3 regions of the Microbaculum mangrovi genome follow, and region 1 is predicted to be linked to each of the others. Evidence: predicted binding sites of a transcription regulator. Region 1 holds the regulator's gene; each other region holds the start of a gene.
What was found. Region 1 encodes PhoB, which activates phosphate uptake and scavenging genes when phosphate is short. Its sites were predicted from a motif close to TGTCATNNANCTGTCAT; they were not measured.
Positions count from the first base shown of each region.

Region 1 (4,583 bases):
CGGCTGGTTCGACGCCCTGGCGGCGGAAGGCCGGATTACAATGCCGTTCAACTGGGGGCTGTTCTTCAATTCCGACAGCCGCTTCCCGGAACTCGCCGGCCTCGCCGGCGCGATCGTCGGATCGTTCTATGCCCTGATGGTCTGCTTCCTGATCTCCTTCCCGGTCGGCATCGCCGCGGCGGTCTATCTGGAGGAATTCGCGCCGAAGAACAAATGGACGGACCTGATCGAGGTGAACATCAACAACCTCGCGGCCGTGCCCTCCATCGTGTTCGGCCTGCTTGGCCTGGCGGTGTTCCTCAACTTCTTCGGACTGCCCCGCTCGGCGCCGCTGGTCGGCGGCATGGTGCTGTCGCTGATGACGCTGCCGACGATCATCATCGTCACGCGCGCCTCGCTCAAGGCGGTGCCGCCGTCGATCCGCGAGGGCGCGCTCGGCATGGGCGCCTCGCGCCACCAGGTGATCGCCCATCACGTCCTGCCACTCGCCCTGCCCGGCATCCTGACCGGCACGATCATCGGGCTCGCGCAGGCACTCGGCGAAACGGCGCCGCTACTGCTGATCGGCATGAACGCCTTCATCACCTCGCCTCCGGGCGGGCTCATGGACGCCTCCACCGCCCTGCCGACGCAGATCTTCATCTGGGCCGACAGTCCGGAACGCGGCTTCGTCGACCGCACGTCGGCAGCGATCCTGGTGCTGCTGGGCTTCCTCATCCTCATGAACATAACAGCCATCTTCCTGCGTCAGCGCCTCGAGCGGACGTGGTAGGGCAAGGAGCACGAGCATGACCGACGCTGCGACCGCAGAGACGCCGACGCCTGCCGGGACGATCGTCGTAGACGACCCGAACATGAACCCGATCCGCGTATCGGCGAACAACACCTGCGTGTTCTACGGCGCGAAACAGGCCCTGTTCGACGTCTCCATCGACATCGCCGAGCGCTCTGTGACCGCGCTGATCGGCCCGTCCGGCTGCGGCAAGTCGACCTTCCTGCGCTGCCTCAACCGGATGAACGACACCATCGAGAGCTGCCGTGTCACCGGCGAGATCACGCTTGACGGCCGCGACATCTACGACCCCTCGCTTGACGTAGTGGAGCTGCGCGCGCGCGTCGGCATGGTCTTCCAGAAGCCCAACCCGTTCCCCAAGTCGATCTACGAGAACATCGCCTACGGCCCGCGCATCCACGGCCTTGCCCGCGGCAAGACGGAAATGGACGCGATCGTGGAGACCAGCCTGCGCAAGGCCGGACTCTGGGAGGAGGTCAGGGACCGGCTCAACGAGCCGGGCACCGGTCTGTCCGGCGGCCAGCAGCAGCGCCTGTGCATCGCCCGCGCCATCGCCGTCAGCCCCGAAGTGATCCTGATGGACGAACCGTGCTCTGCGCTCGACCCGATCGCCACGGCCAAGGTCGAGGAGCTGATCGACGAGCTGAAGGAGAACTACTGCATCGTCATCGTGACGCACTCGATGCAGCAGGCCGCCCGCGTGTCGCAGCGCACCGCCTTCTTTCACCTCGGCATCCTCGTGGAGGTCGGCCCGACCGAGCACATCTTCACGAACCCGAGAGACCAGCGCACCCACGACTACATCACCGGCCGCTTCGGCTGATCCCACGGATGGCCACGGACGACAGGCCGAGGAGAATGAGATGACGGAACATATCGTTTCCTCCTACGACGAAGAGCTGAAGAACCTCGCCGTCAAACTGACGCAGATGGGCGGCCTCGCCGAGAAGCTGCTGACCGACTCGATCGTCGCGCTGCACACCAGCGACCAGGAATTGGCGCTGCGGACCATCGAGGCGGACGAACAGATCGACGAACTCGAGCACGAGGTCGAGGAGGCCGCGATCCTGATGATCGCCAAGCGCCAGCCGATGGCCGTCGACCTGCGCGAGATCATCGCCGCGATCAAGATATCGTCCGAGCTCGAGCGCATCGGCGACATGGCCAAGAACATCGCCAAGCGGGCGGTAGCGATCCAGTCGGAGATCATCGCGCAGCGGGCGATCCTCGGCATCGATCACATGAGCCGGATCGCCTCGGAACAGCTCAAGGATGTGCTCGACAGCTTCGCCCAGCGCGACGTCGACAAGGCGATGGCGGTGTGGCACCGCGATTCCGAGATCGACGCGATGTACACTTCGATCTTCCGGGAGCTCCTCACCTATATGATGGAGGACCCGCGCTCGATCACCTATTCGACGCACCTTTTGTTCGCGGCCAAGAACATCGAGCGGATCGGCGACCACGCGACCAATATCGCCGAGATGGTGTTCTACCTGGTGAAGGGCGAGCCGCTGCGCGAGCAGCGCCCGAAGGGGGACACGTCGAGCTACACGCCGGCGGACTATCCGCAGAGCGACGACTGAGGAACCGAAGGGCCGGACGATGAACGCCAAAGTTCTGATCGTCGAAGACGAAGAACCGTTGACGCTACTGATCCGCTACAACCTCGAATCCGAAGGATACGAGGTGGAGGCGGTTGCCCGGGGCGACGAGGCGGAGACGCGCATCCGCGAGGGCGCGCCCGACCTGGTGCTGCTCGACTGGATGCTGCCCGGGATCTCCGGCATCGAACTGTGCCGGCGCATCCGCTCGCGCCCGGAGACGACGGCGCTGCCGGTAATCATGCTGACGGCGCGCGGCGAGGAGACCGAGCGCATCCGCGGCCTGGCCACCGGCGCCGACGACTACGTGGTCAAGCCGTTCTCGATCCCCGAGCTGATGGCGCGGGTGAAGGCGCTCCTGCGCCGCGCCAAGCCGGAGCTGATCGCCACCGTGCTGCATGCAGGCGACATCGAGCTCAACCGCGATACCCACCGGGTGCGCCGGGCGGGCCGCGAGATCCATCTGGGGCCGACCGAGTTCAGGCTGCTCGAGTTCCTGATGCAGAGCCCGGGACGGGTGTTCACCCGCGAGCAGCTGCTGGACGGCGTGTGGGGCCGCGACGTCTATGTCGACGAGCGCACCGTGGACGTCCATGTCGGCCGGCTGCGCAAGGCGATCAACCGGGGCCGCAAGGCCGACCCGATCCGCACCGTGCGCGGCGCCGGCTACGCCTTCAACGAGCAGTTCGCCACCGCCAACTGACTTGTGCGCCCGCCCCGATCGCGGTTCCCTGTCCGGGTAACGCCGGAAAGGGAGCGGGGCCATGCGCGCGAGCAAGGTCGTTCACGTCGTCAGCTGCCATGCCGAGGGCGAGGTCGGCGACGTCATCGTCGGCGGCGTGGCGCCGCCGCCGGGCGATACCCTGTGGCAACAGTCGCGGTGGATCGCCCGCGACCAGGGGCTGCGCCGCTTCCTGCTCAACGAGCCGCGCGGCGGGGTGTTCCGTCATGTGAACCTGCTGGTGCCGGCAAAGGACGCGCGCGCGGCGATGGGCTTCATCATCATGGAGCCCGAGGACACGCCGCCCATGTCCGGTTCCAATGCCATCTGCGTGGCGACCGTGCTGCTCGAAACCGGCATCGTCGCCATGCGCGAGCCGACCACGACGATGACGCTGGAGGCGCCCGGCGGGCTCATCGAGATCACCGCCGACTGCAGGAACGGCAAGGCGGAGCGGATCGTCGTCCGCAACGTGCCCGCGTTCGCCGAGCGGCTGTCGACGCCGCTAGAGGTCGAGGGGCTGGGAACGCTGAACGTCGACACGGCCTATGGCGGCGACAGCTTCGTCGTCGTCGACGCCGACGCGCTCGGATTCACGATCGAGGCATCGGAAGCGCGCGACCTGGCCGCCGCCGGCATCGCCATCACCGATGCCGCCAACCAGCAGCTCGGCTTCCGTCATCCGGAAAACCCGGACTGGGCGCATCTCTCGTTCTGCCTGATCGCGGGATCGCTGCGCACCGAGGGAGGCGCCACCGTCTCGCGGCACGCCGTCGCGATCCAGCCCGGCAAGATCGACCGCTCGCCGACCGGCACCGCGGTTTCGGCGCGCATGGCGCTGCTGCGCGCGCGCGGCCTCATGGCGGCGGGCGACACCTTGATCGCGGAATCGATCATCGACTCCCGCTTCATCGGCAGGATCGTCGCCGACACCACGGTAGGCGAACATCCGGCGATCGTTCCTGAGATTTCGGGACGGGCGTGGATCACCGGGACGCATCAGCACATGCTGGACCCGGGAGACCCCTGGCCGAACGGCTATCGCCTCAGCGACACCTGGCCGGCCAGGACGGTGTAGACGTGAAAGCCCCTAGCCCGCCGACTTCGTCCGGCGCCTGTCGTTGGCCGGCTGATAGGCGACGCGGCAGTGATGCTCGCAATAGGGCACGCCGCTGCCCGAACGCCGGCCGCAGAAGTAGAAGTCCTCCTGGCCCGGATCGCCGATCGGCCATTTGCAGGTGTGCTCGTTCAGCTGCAGGATCGTGGCCCGTTCCTCGGGCGGAATGAACAATTCCTCGACCGGCGCGAGCACGCGCATCGGCACCACTTCGGCGTCGAGCTGCTGCTCTTCGACCACGTTCAGCTTCAAGGCAGTGTTGCCGATGACCCGTGTGGTGGGGCGCGGCGGCATCGACGGGCGACGCACCTTGCGCACCCGCGGCGCCGAAGGCCGCGAGGTCTTGGT
Region 1 is NZ_JBPODT010000003.1:121,746-126,328, reverse strand. It holds gene pstA (phosphate ABC transporter permease PstA) at 1-772, shown strand, start outside; gene pstB (phosphate ABC transporter ATP-binding protein PstB) at 855-1,616, shown strand; gene phoU (phosphate signaling complex protein PhoU) at 1,657-2,379, shown strand; gene phoB (phosphate regulon transcriptional regulator PhoB) at 2,399-3,100, shown strand; gene ACSF9G_RS13300 (trans-3-hydroxy-L-proline dehydratase) at 3,162-4,196, shown strand; gene ACSF9G_RS13295 (GcrA family cell cycle regulator) at 4,209-4,583, opposite strand, start outside.

Region 2 (4,583 bases), on a different contig from region 1:
TGCACGGAGGCGAGGTAGCCCGGGTCCTCGAACAGACGGACGAAATTGTCGAGGCCGACGAACTTGACCGAAAGCCCGAAGGCATCCTGGCGCAGCACCGACTGGTAGGCCGCCTGGCTCGCCGGCCACAGGAAGAAGACCGCGGTGATCGCAAGCTGCGGGGCGAGCAGGGCCGCCGGCAGCCAGACGCCTGAAAAGCTGACGCGTTTTTCGTTCATCGCGGAAACAGGTGCATGGCAAGGACACGGTGCGGCGGGCCGCCGATGGCCGCCCGCCGCTTTTGGGGTTGCTTTTAGGAGTTCTGGTCCTGGAACGCGCGCAGCAGCTTGTTGCCGCGCTCCACGGCCGCGTCAAGCGCCTCCTCGGCGCTCTTCTTGCCGGCCCAGACCTCTTCCAGTTCCTCGTTGATGACGTCGCGGATCTGGACGAAGTTGCCCAGGCGCAGGCCGCGCGAGGTCTCGGTCGGCGGATTGAGGTTCATCTGCAGAACCGAGATGTCGGCGCCGGGGTTCTTGTCGTAGTAGCCCTGCGCCTTCGTCAGCTCGTAGGCGGCGGTGGTGATCGGCAGATAGCCGGTCTCCTGGTGCCACCAGGCCTGCACCTCCGGCGAGGACAGGTAGGTGAAGAACTTCGCCGCACCCTTGTAGGTCTCGTCGGAATGGCCGGTCAGGGGCCACAGCGTCGCGCCACCGATGATCGAGTTCTGCGGCGTGCCGGCCGCGTCGTCGTAGTACGGCAGCATGCCGACGCCGACCTCGAAGTCCTTGGCGTTGGCGCGCACGCCGGCGAGCGAGGCCGAGGAGTTCATGTAGATCGCGCATTCGCCGGAATAGAACTTGGGCGCGGGATCCGAGCGGCGTCCGCCGTAGTCGAAGATCTTCGACGTCTGCCACTCACCCATGTTGGCGACGTGGCGCTTCTGCAGGTCGCCGTTGAATTCGAGCACCGCGTCGGTCCCGCCGAAGCCGTTGGCCTTCGAGGCGAACGGCACGTTGTGCAGCGCCGAGAAGTTCTCCAGCTGCACCCAGGACTGCCAGCCCGTGGTGAAGCCGCAGGAGGCCGCACCCGACTCGATGATCTTCCTGGAGAACGCCTCGATGTCGCCCCAGGTCTTCGGCGGGGTGTTCGGGTCGAGGCCGGCTTTCTCGAATGCCGTCTTGTTGTAGTACAGGATCGGCGTCGAGGAGTTGAACGGCATCGACAGCATGTTGCCGTCGGTGTCGGTGTAGTAGCCGACGACGGCCTGCAGGTAGGCCTTCGGATCGAACGGCTCGCCCGCCTTCTCCATCAGCTCGTAGACCGGATAGACGGCGCCCTTGGCGGCCATCATCGTGCCGGTGCCGACCTCGAACACCTGTACGATCGCCGGGTGCTCCTTGGCGCGGAAGGCGGCGATCGCCGCCGTCATCGTCTCGGTGTAGTTGCCCTTGTAGACGGGCGTGACCTTGTAGTCCGACTGCATGGCGTTGAAGTCGCCGGCGATCTTCTCGACCTTCTGGCCGAGCTCGCCGCCCATGGCGTGCCACCAAACGACTTCGGTGGCAGCGTTCGCCGAGCCGGCTGCGAGCGTCGCGCCGGCAACGGCAAGCCCCGCGAGCGCGGACGTTCCGGCGGTCCGGAATAGGGTCATGGAGAGCCTCCTTATGGATCCGACGCCGGGACCGGCGCCCTGAGGAGGCTGGCGGTATCACCGCCATCTGACAGTCGGATTACGGTTCCATGTCGGCGCCGTGACACCCCCTGGCGGCGCCAGGATCTTTGGCTCGGCCCTGGCTCGGGCCCTGACGCAGCGTGTGACGCGGCGTCGGTTTGCCGGTCAGCCTGCCGCCTGCGCCGGGAAGCGCAACGCCGCCCGCAGCCCGCCCGACGCGGCCGTGCCCAGCGTCAGGTCGCCGCCATAGGCCCGCGCGATCTCGGCGACGATGGCCAGGCCCAGGCCGCTGCCCGAGCGGCCCTGCCCCGGGCCGGAGACGTCGAGCCGCTCCCAGCGCCGCAGCACCGTCTCGCGGTCGGCCTCGGGAATGCCGGGGCCGTCGTCCTCGACGACGATCGCCGTGCCGTCCGCGTCCGGCGCGACGGTGACGGCGATGCGCCCGCGCGCCCACTTCACCGCGTTGTCGGCGAGGTTGCCGAGCGCCTCGTAGAGGTCTTCCGGGTCGACGGCGAGGCGCGTGCCGGGGGAAACCGCGATGTCCCACTGGATACGCTCGCCCGCCGGTGTCCGGGCCAGCGCGCCGGCGACGCGGCGCACCACCGGCTCGACGTCGATCAGCGCCGACGGCCGGTGGCTCAGCCGCGCCACCGCGATCGCCCGCTCGACGTGGCGGCGCATGGTGCCGGCGATCTCCTCGAGTTCGTCGGCGGCCTGCTCGTCGCCGCCCGCGCGCACCCGCTCGGCATGGCTCGACAGGACCGTGAGCGGCGTCTTCAGCCCGTGCGCCAGGTCGGCGGCGCGGGTCCGCGCGCGCTCGATCGTGGCGTCCTGGGCGTCGAGCAGGTCGTTGACCTCGTGGGCCAGCGGCACCACCTCGGCGGGAAAATCCGACGGCAGCCGCGCCATCTCGCCGGAGCGCACCGCGCCGATGGCGCGGCGCACCGTCTCTAGCGGCTTCAGCCCGAACTGGATCTGCGCCCAGGCCGCCGCCAGCAGCACCCCGCCGAGCAGCGCCAGCGACAGCCCGAGTTCGCCGGCGAAGGCGCGGGTGGCGCGCGTCACCTCGGCGCGGTCGACGGCGACCGCGATGCGCAGGTCGCGCAGACCCGCGCCGGGATCGTCCGCGGCGGATTCGTAGGAGACCTGGCGCTCGCGGACGATCAGCGGCGCGTCGCCCGGCCCGGGGCGGACATGGCGGTGCACCGCGCCGTTGCCCAGCGCGTCGGCCGGCAGGTCGAGGGTCTCGTCCCACAGCGAGCGCGAGCGCAGCAGCGTGTCGCCGTTTTCGTCGCGGATTTCCCAGTAGAGGCCGGACAGCGGCGTGGTGAAGCGCGGATCGGCGGGCTGACGGGTCAGCGTGACGGCGCCGTCAGCGCCGATGGCGACGTTGCCGGCGAGCTGGTTCAGGTAGGTCTCCAGCTCGGCGTCGACGCGGCGCGAGACGTGGCGTTCGAACAGCAGCGCCAGCCCGAGTCCGGCGATGACCAGCGCCGCGGTGACCCAGATCGCCGCGCCGGCGAACAGCCTAAGCCGGAGCGAGCGGCCGCTCACCCAGCCGCCTCCGGCACCATGTAGCCGAAGCCGCGCCGCGTCTCGATCAGGTCGACGCCGAGCTTCCGCCGCACGCGCCCGACCAGCACCTCGATGGCGTTGGAGTCGCGCTCGAAGTCCTGGGCGTAGAGATGCTCCGTCAGCTCCAGTTGCGAGACCACGCGGCCGGCGTGGTGCATGAGATAGGACAACAGCCGGTATTCCTGCGGCGACAGCGCCAGGGGCACACCGTTCACGCTGACCTTCATCTGCCGCGTGTCGAGGCTGACCGGTCCGTTGGTGAGGATCGGGCTCGCCTGCCCCGCCGAGCGCCTGAGCACGGCGCGCAGCCGCGCCACCAGTTCCTCCATCCGGAAGGGCTTGGGCAGATAGTCGTCGGCGCCGGCGTCGATGCCCTCGACGCGCTCGTGCCAGCTGCCGCGCGCCGTCAGCACCAGCACGGGGAAGCGCTGGCCGGCCTCGCGCCAGCGCTTCAGCACCGACAGGCCGTCCATGCCGGGCAGCCCGAGATCGAGCACCACGGCGTCGAACGCCTCGGTGTCGGCGCGGAACCAGGCCTCCTCGCCGTCGGCCTCGCGGCTCACCGCGTAGCCGGCGGCGCTCAGCGCGGCGTCGACGTCCCGCGCGATCCGGTCGTCGTCCTCGACCAGCAGGATGCGCATCAGTCGTCCCGGTCCGGCAGGATCCTGGCCGTGGCCGCGTCGACATAGATCTCGTGCAGCCGGCCGGTGCCGTCGATCACCTTGAACTCGTAGAGCCAGCGGCCGTCCTCGCGATCGAACTCGATCTCGAGGATTTCTCCGGGCAACTGGCCGGCGACGGTGGCGATCACCTCGGCAAGCGGCAGCGCCTCGCCGCGCTTGACCGCCGCCCACGCCGCGTCGTGGTCGTCGTCCTCGTGGTCCCTGTCCCGGCCCCGGTCGCTGTCGGCGAACGCGCCGAATGGCATCGCCGGCGCGGCCGCGAGGACCGCGGACAGGAACAGGACTGAAAGGCTGTGTCTGATCATCGCCCGAACCTGCCGTGATCAAGCTGACAAAACGCTGACAAGGCCGATCAGCGGTCGGTCAGCGAGGCTCCGGTATCTCCTGTCGACAACGGCGATGACGCCGCTGGAACCGAAGTCGAAACCACGATTGGAGATAAGCATGAAGCGCACTGTCCTGAAAGCCCTGGCCCTGTCCGCGATCCTCGGCGCCGCCGCCGTGCCGGCCTATGCCAGCGATGACGCGGATTGCGGCAACACCCCGCGCGACCAGTGGATGACCATGGACGCGGCGAAGGCCAAGGGCGTCGAGATGGGCTACGAGGTCCGCAAGGTCGAGGCGGACGATGGCTGCTTCGAGCTCAAGGTCATCGACAAGAACGGCGCCCGGGC
Region 2 is NZ_JBPODT010000004.1:214,851-219,433, reverse strand. It holds gene ugpA (sn-glycerol-3-phosphate ABC transporter permease UgpA) at 1-218, opposite strand, end outside; gene ugpB (sn-glycerol-3-phosphate ABC transporter substrate-binding protein UgpB) at 293-1,630, opposite strand; gene ACSF9G_RS17820 (sensor histidine kinase) at 1,817-3,205, opposite strand; gene ACSF9G_RS17815 (response regulator transcription factor) at 3,202-3,867, opposite strand; gene ACSF9G_RS17810 (PepSY domain-containing protein) at 3,867-4,214, opposite strand; gene ACSF9G_RS17805 (PepSY domain-containing protein) at 4,354-4,583, shown strand, end outside.
Region 2: the regulator PhoB is predicted to act here: its motif matches at 1,698-1,714, upstream of ugpB (sn-glycerol-3-phosphate ABC transporter substrate-binding protein UgpB).

Region 3 (4,583 bases), 130 kb from region 1:
GGCCAGGAAGGAGTCGGCCAGCTCGTTCATGGCCTTGCGCTTCTCCTCCTGGGCAAGCCGGTCGCGATCGGCCTGTTCCAGCTGCAGCCGTTCCATCTCGACGGCGTTCTGGCGGAACACGTCGACGGCCTCGGCCATGGCGCCGATCTCGTCCTGGCGTCCGAGGCCCGGAACCGCGATCTCCTTGTTGCCGTCCGCGAGCGACGCCATGGCGCTGCGCATCGCTTCCAGCGGCCGCGTCACGCGGCTGATGATCAGCCAGAAGGCCGCGGCGACCACGACAAGGGCGATGCCGAGGATGACCATACTGACGATCATGGCGCGCGAACTGCTGCCGGCCGTCTCGGCTGCGAGCGTTTCGATCTGCGCGCCGGTTGCCCTGCTGAGCGTGAGGATGGTGTTGATGCCCGCCGTGGCAGCACCGACCCATTCGCTAGCCGTCAGCGGATAGGGATCGCCCGCGGCACCGGCCGCCAGAATGGCCTGGCGGGTCTTGCCGAGGTCGCCGAAGAAATCGCGGCGAACCGTCTCGATCGCGCTGGTGACGTCGGCCGAGACCGGAACGTTGTCGGCGACCGCCTGGACGGTTTCCCAAGCGTACTCGACGCGCCCGCGCCGGCTTGCCACCGTTTCCAGGAACGCGTTGCTCATCGGCTTGCCGCTGGCGATCGCCGCGCCGATGCCGGCGCGTTCGCGGCCGGCGAACTCGCTCATCACCCAGATGGCGTCCTTCATGCGCTGATACTGCGCCATCCGTGCCTCCGCGGTGTCGAGAGACAATTCCAGTGCGCGGCGCAGCGTCTGCGTCGCCTCGATCACACCGGTGATGGTCGTCAGCCATTCTTCGGCCAGTTGCGGATCGCGCTGGGACAGCGGCATCTGCAGCGCGCGATCCACCTCCGGCCGGAGCGCCGCCACCCTGGCCAGGGCCTCTTCCGTCGTGGCCAGGTTCGTGTCTGTCCCGGCAAGACGCTCCAGGGCCGTTTTCAGGTCCGTGTCGGCGAGCTGGCGCTGCTTGTCGATCGCCGCGCGCCGGTCGCTGCTGACGGGTTCGCTCGCGCTCAGCGCGGTCATGCTGATACCGCGTTCGATCGCCCAGTTACCGGCGCTGCCGAGCAACAGGTCGCCGATCGTATTGGTTTCCTCGGTCTGCATCGCGCTGGAGCGCTGTCCGGCCATGTCGAATGTCATCTGTCCGGCAAGGCCGATGACGGCGAGCCCGAGAAGCCCGGTGATCGCGAGCAGGATATTTCTGAGCGATAGTGATTTCATAAGTCCCCCCGAATGCTGTCCGTCAACGGTGACGCCATAGCGCGGATTGAAAGTTATTCGCCGATTTATTGGGGGTGTATATTGAAATAATAGTTAATGCCAAAAGTATTCATAGTCGAAACAATTAGCGGAGAATCGCTCGGGAAAGCCTAGGACTGGCGGGGCGCGAGGAAAGTCCGCAAAAAATGATATGGCTAAATACTTTGGGCGTGGGTATGCCGGGCAAGACGAGCGGAATGATTTCCAAGCAGTATTTCAAAACATATATTATTATAAAGATTGATAAATAGGATAATCGAGATTGATGATTGTCAATATGAGCGCAGTATGCAGTATACAGCTATAAAAGGCGCCGCCGGTCGAGCGGAAGCCGGCCGCGTGCCCCCTGGCTCATCGCCTTCAGGATTTCGGGCCGGAGGCCGGGCGCTTCCCGATAGAGCGCGCCGAACAGTTTCCGCGCTGCGTCGACCTCGCCGAGATCGCGCGCCGCTTCGGCACGACCCAGCCGGATCGACGGATCGCCGGGCCGCACGGACTCGGCCAGCTCCAGATGGATCGCCGCCGCTTCCGCCCTGCCGAGACGCAGGCACAGGCGCGCCGCATTCAGGCGCGCGTCCGGGTCGTCCGGCACGGCGGCGAGATAGGTCTCGAATGCGCCGAGCGCGTCGGCCTCCGCGCCGCGGTCCATCAGGGACGCGGCGTACTCGAACCGTGCATTGGCGTGATCGGGGGCTGTCGCGAGCAGGCGCGCCAGTCGTTGTTCGGCCAGCGCCGGCTTGCCGAGCCTCTTTTCCACCAGGGCGAGATTGTAGGCGAGGGAAACGTCGTCCGCGCGGCGCTCCAAGCAGGTGAGGAGTACCGTCTCCGCGCCGCGCCAGTCGCCGGCGCTAATCGCCGCCGCCGCGTCACGCAACAACTGGTCGGTACCGGCTCGGTCTGGCACGATCGCAGCCCCATCAATCCTTGGCGGATTCTACCGGAAACCGCCGATTGCCGCGACCCGTCTCCGGTCGCGTATGGCCGTCATCGCGCTGTAATGCCCCGTGGATACCGAGTAGGATCGGTTCGCATCCCGGCGGACCGCGTGACCCGCGTGAGGAGACTGTGCGTGCGCTACGCGATCTACTTCGTTCCCGATCCCGATACCGACCTGGCCGAGTTCGGTGCCCGCTGGCTAGGCTATGACGTCGAGACCGGAACCACCTTCGCCGCGCCGATCGTCCGCGGGCTGGAGGCGGAGAGCTGGGGCGGCCTCGTGTCGGAGCCGGCCCGCTACGGCCTGCACGCGACCCTGAAGCCGCCGTTCCGGCTCGCCGAGGGGCGCAGCGAAGGCGAGCTGGTCGAGGCGCTGCGCGGGTTCGCCCGCACGGTCACGCCGGTACGCATTCCCGTCCTGTCGCTGAAGCACCTTCGAGGTTTCTTCGCCCTGATGCCGGCGATCCGCGATGAGCAGGCCGAGGCCCTGTCGGCGCGCGCGGTGCGCGCCTTCGACGATTTCCGGAAGGCGCCCACACGCGCCGAGATCGCGCGTCGTCAGGCCGCCGGCCTGAACGCGCGCCAGCAGGCCAATCTCGAGCGCTGGGGCTATCCTTATGTGTTCGACGAGGCGAGCTTCCATATCACCCTGACCGGCAGGACGGATGCCGCCCGGGCGGCGGACACGGAAGATATCCTCACGGATTTCTTCGAGCCCCTTATCGGCCGCGCCCTGTTCGTCAACCGTGTCGCCCTTGCCGTCGAGCGCCAGCCTGGTGTCCGTTTCGAGGTCCTCGCGGCCACCACCCTTGGCCATCCGCTCGCCTATACCCATCGGGCCGTTCAGCTCGACGCGATGTAGTGCGGGCGGATCTCCGTGACACCGGACGCATAGCGCCGCGCGGATGCGCGGATCGGTGAAGGATTGTCTGGAATGGGGATGGGAGACCGAAGTCGCGACAGGTAGTCTCGCCGATTGGATCCGGCGTACTACACTGTCGACTTCGCCCGGGCGCTCCCGGCCTCAAACGTCAAGGGCCGTGGAACAAACGTGGCCGCAGTACATCCGTGCTGGCCGCGTCCCGGCTGTTGCGGCGGTGACGTCCGCGCAAACCAGCCTGTTCGTCCGGGATTGAGTGTAATATGGGGCTCGATCCGCCGATTGCAAGGGGCAGCATCCGCTGGCTTCATCTTTAAAGGCAATTCTGGAAAAACTGGTGCGCACTCCCGGCCGGAACTCGGCTATCGGGTCAACGACCTGAACCAGACCTTCGTCGGCGGGCTGCGCATCCAATGCCGACAGATCCCGAATCCAAGCTCTTTCATCGCTTTTGCAATCGCGCTTGAACTCGACGCAGGATTGCCCGCACGGATCAGTATTCTTAAGATGCATCGTTGGCTGAAGACACGGGGCCAATTACGCGGCTGGCGTCGAACATCGCACTTGGACCACTAGCTGGATCCAGATACTCGAGTTACCAAAGTTCGAGCCGATCGAAATGATGTTTGCAGCAATTCTCAGATCCATCGTCCGGGACGGCAGTCTCTGCGTTATCGATTCCGCCGGCGTGTCACATGCGATCGGCGACGGTTCCCCTCCGGTAGCCACATTGCGCCTGACCTCGAAAGCGAGTGAATACACCCTTGCCCTAAATCCGGCTCTGTCGGTCGGCGAAGCCTACATGGACGGACGGCTGGTGATTGTGGATGGCAGTCTCTACGATTTTCTTGACGTGGTGGCGCGCAATTATGGCCTTTCCGGAAGCAACCCCTGGATTGATTTGCTTGAACGGCTGGGCAGGCGGCTGAAACAGGCGAACCCGATCGGCCGGGCACGGCAGAACGTGGCGCATCATTACGATCTCTCATCGGAGCTCTATGACACCTTTCTCGACCGCGACCGCCAATATTCCTGCGCCTACTTTGCGAATCCGGATGATTCGCTCGAAGCGGCACAGGAACGCAAGAAGCTGCATATCGCGGCGAAACTGAAACTTGATCGGCCCGGGCTGAGGGTTCTGGACATCGGATCGGGATGGGGCGGCCTCGGCTTGTATCTTGCCGAAACGTTCGGGGCCGATGTGACCGGCGTCACCCTGAGCACGGAACAACATGAGCACAGTATGCAGAGGGCGGCTGCTTCACCGGCCGGTTCGCGCGTGCGTTTCGATCTGCGCGACTACCGTGAGGTGGAAGGCCGGTTCGACCGGATCGTCTCGGTGGGGATGTTCGAGCATGTCGGCAAGAGAAATTATGCCGAATTCTTTGGCCGCATTCGTGCGCTGCTAAATGAGGACGGTGTCGCTTTGATCCACACGATCGGCTATTCCGACGCG
Region 3 is NZ_JBPODT010000003.1:253,838-258,420, forward strand. It holds gene ACSF9G_RS13925 (methyl-accepting chemotaxis protein) at 1-1,272, opposite strand, end outside; gene ACSF9G_RS13930 (tetratricopeptide repeat protein) at 1,613-2,215, opposite strand; gene ACSF9G_RS13935 (DUF1045 domain-containing protein) at 2,381-3,109, shown strand; gene ACSF9G_RS13940 (class I SAM-dependent methyltransferase) at 3,747-4,583, shown strand, end outside.
Region 3: the regulator PhoB is predicted to act here: its motif matches at 2,294-2,310, upstream of ACSF9G_RS13935 (DUF1045 domain-containing protein).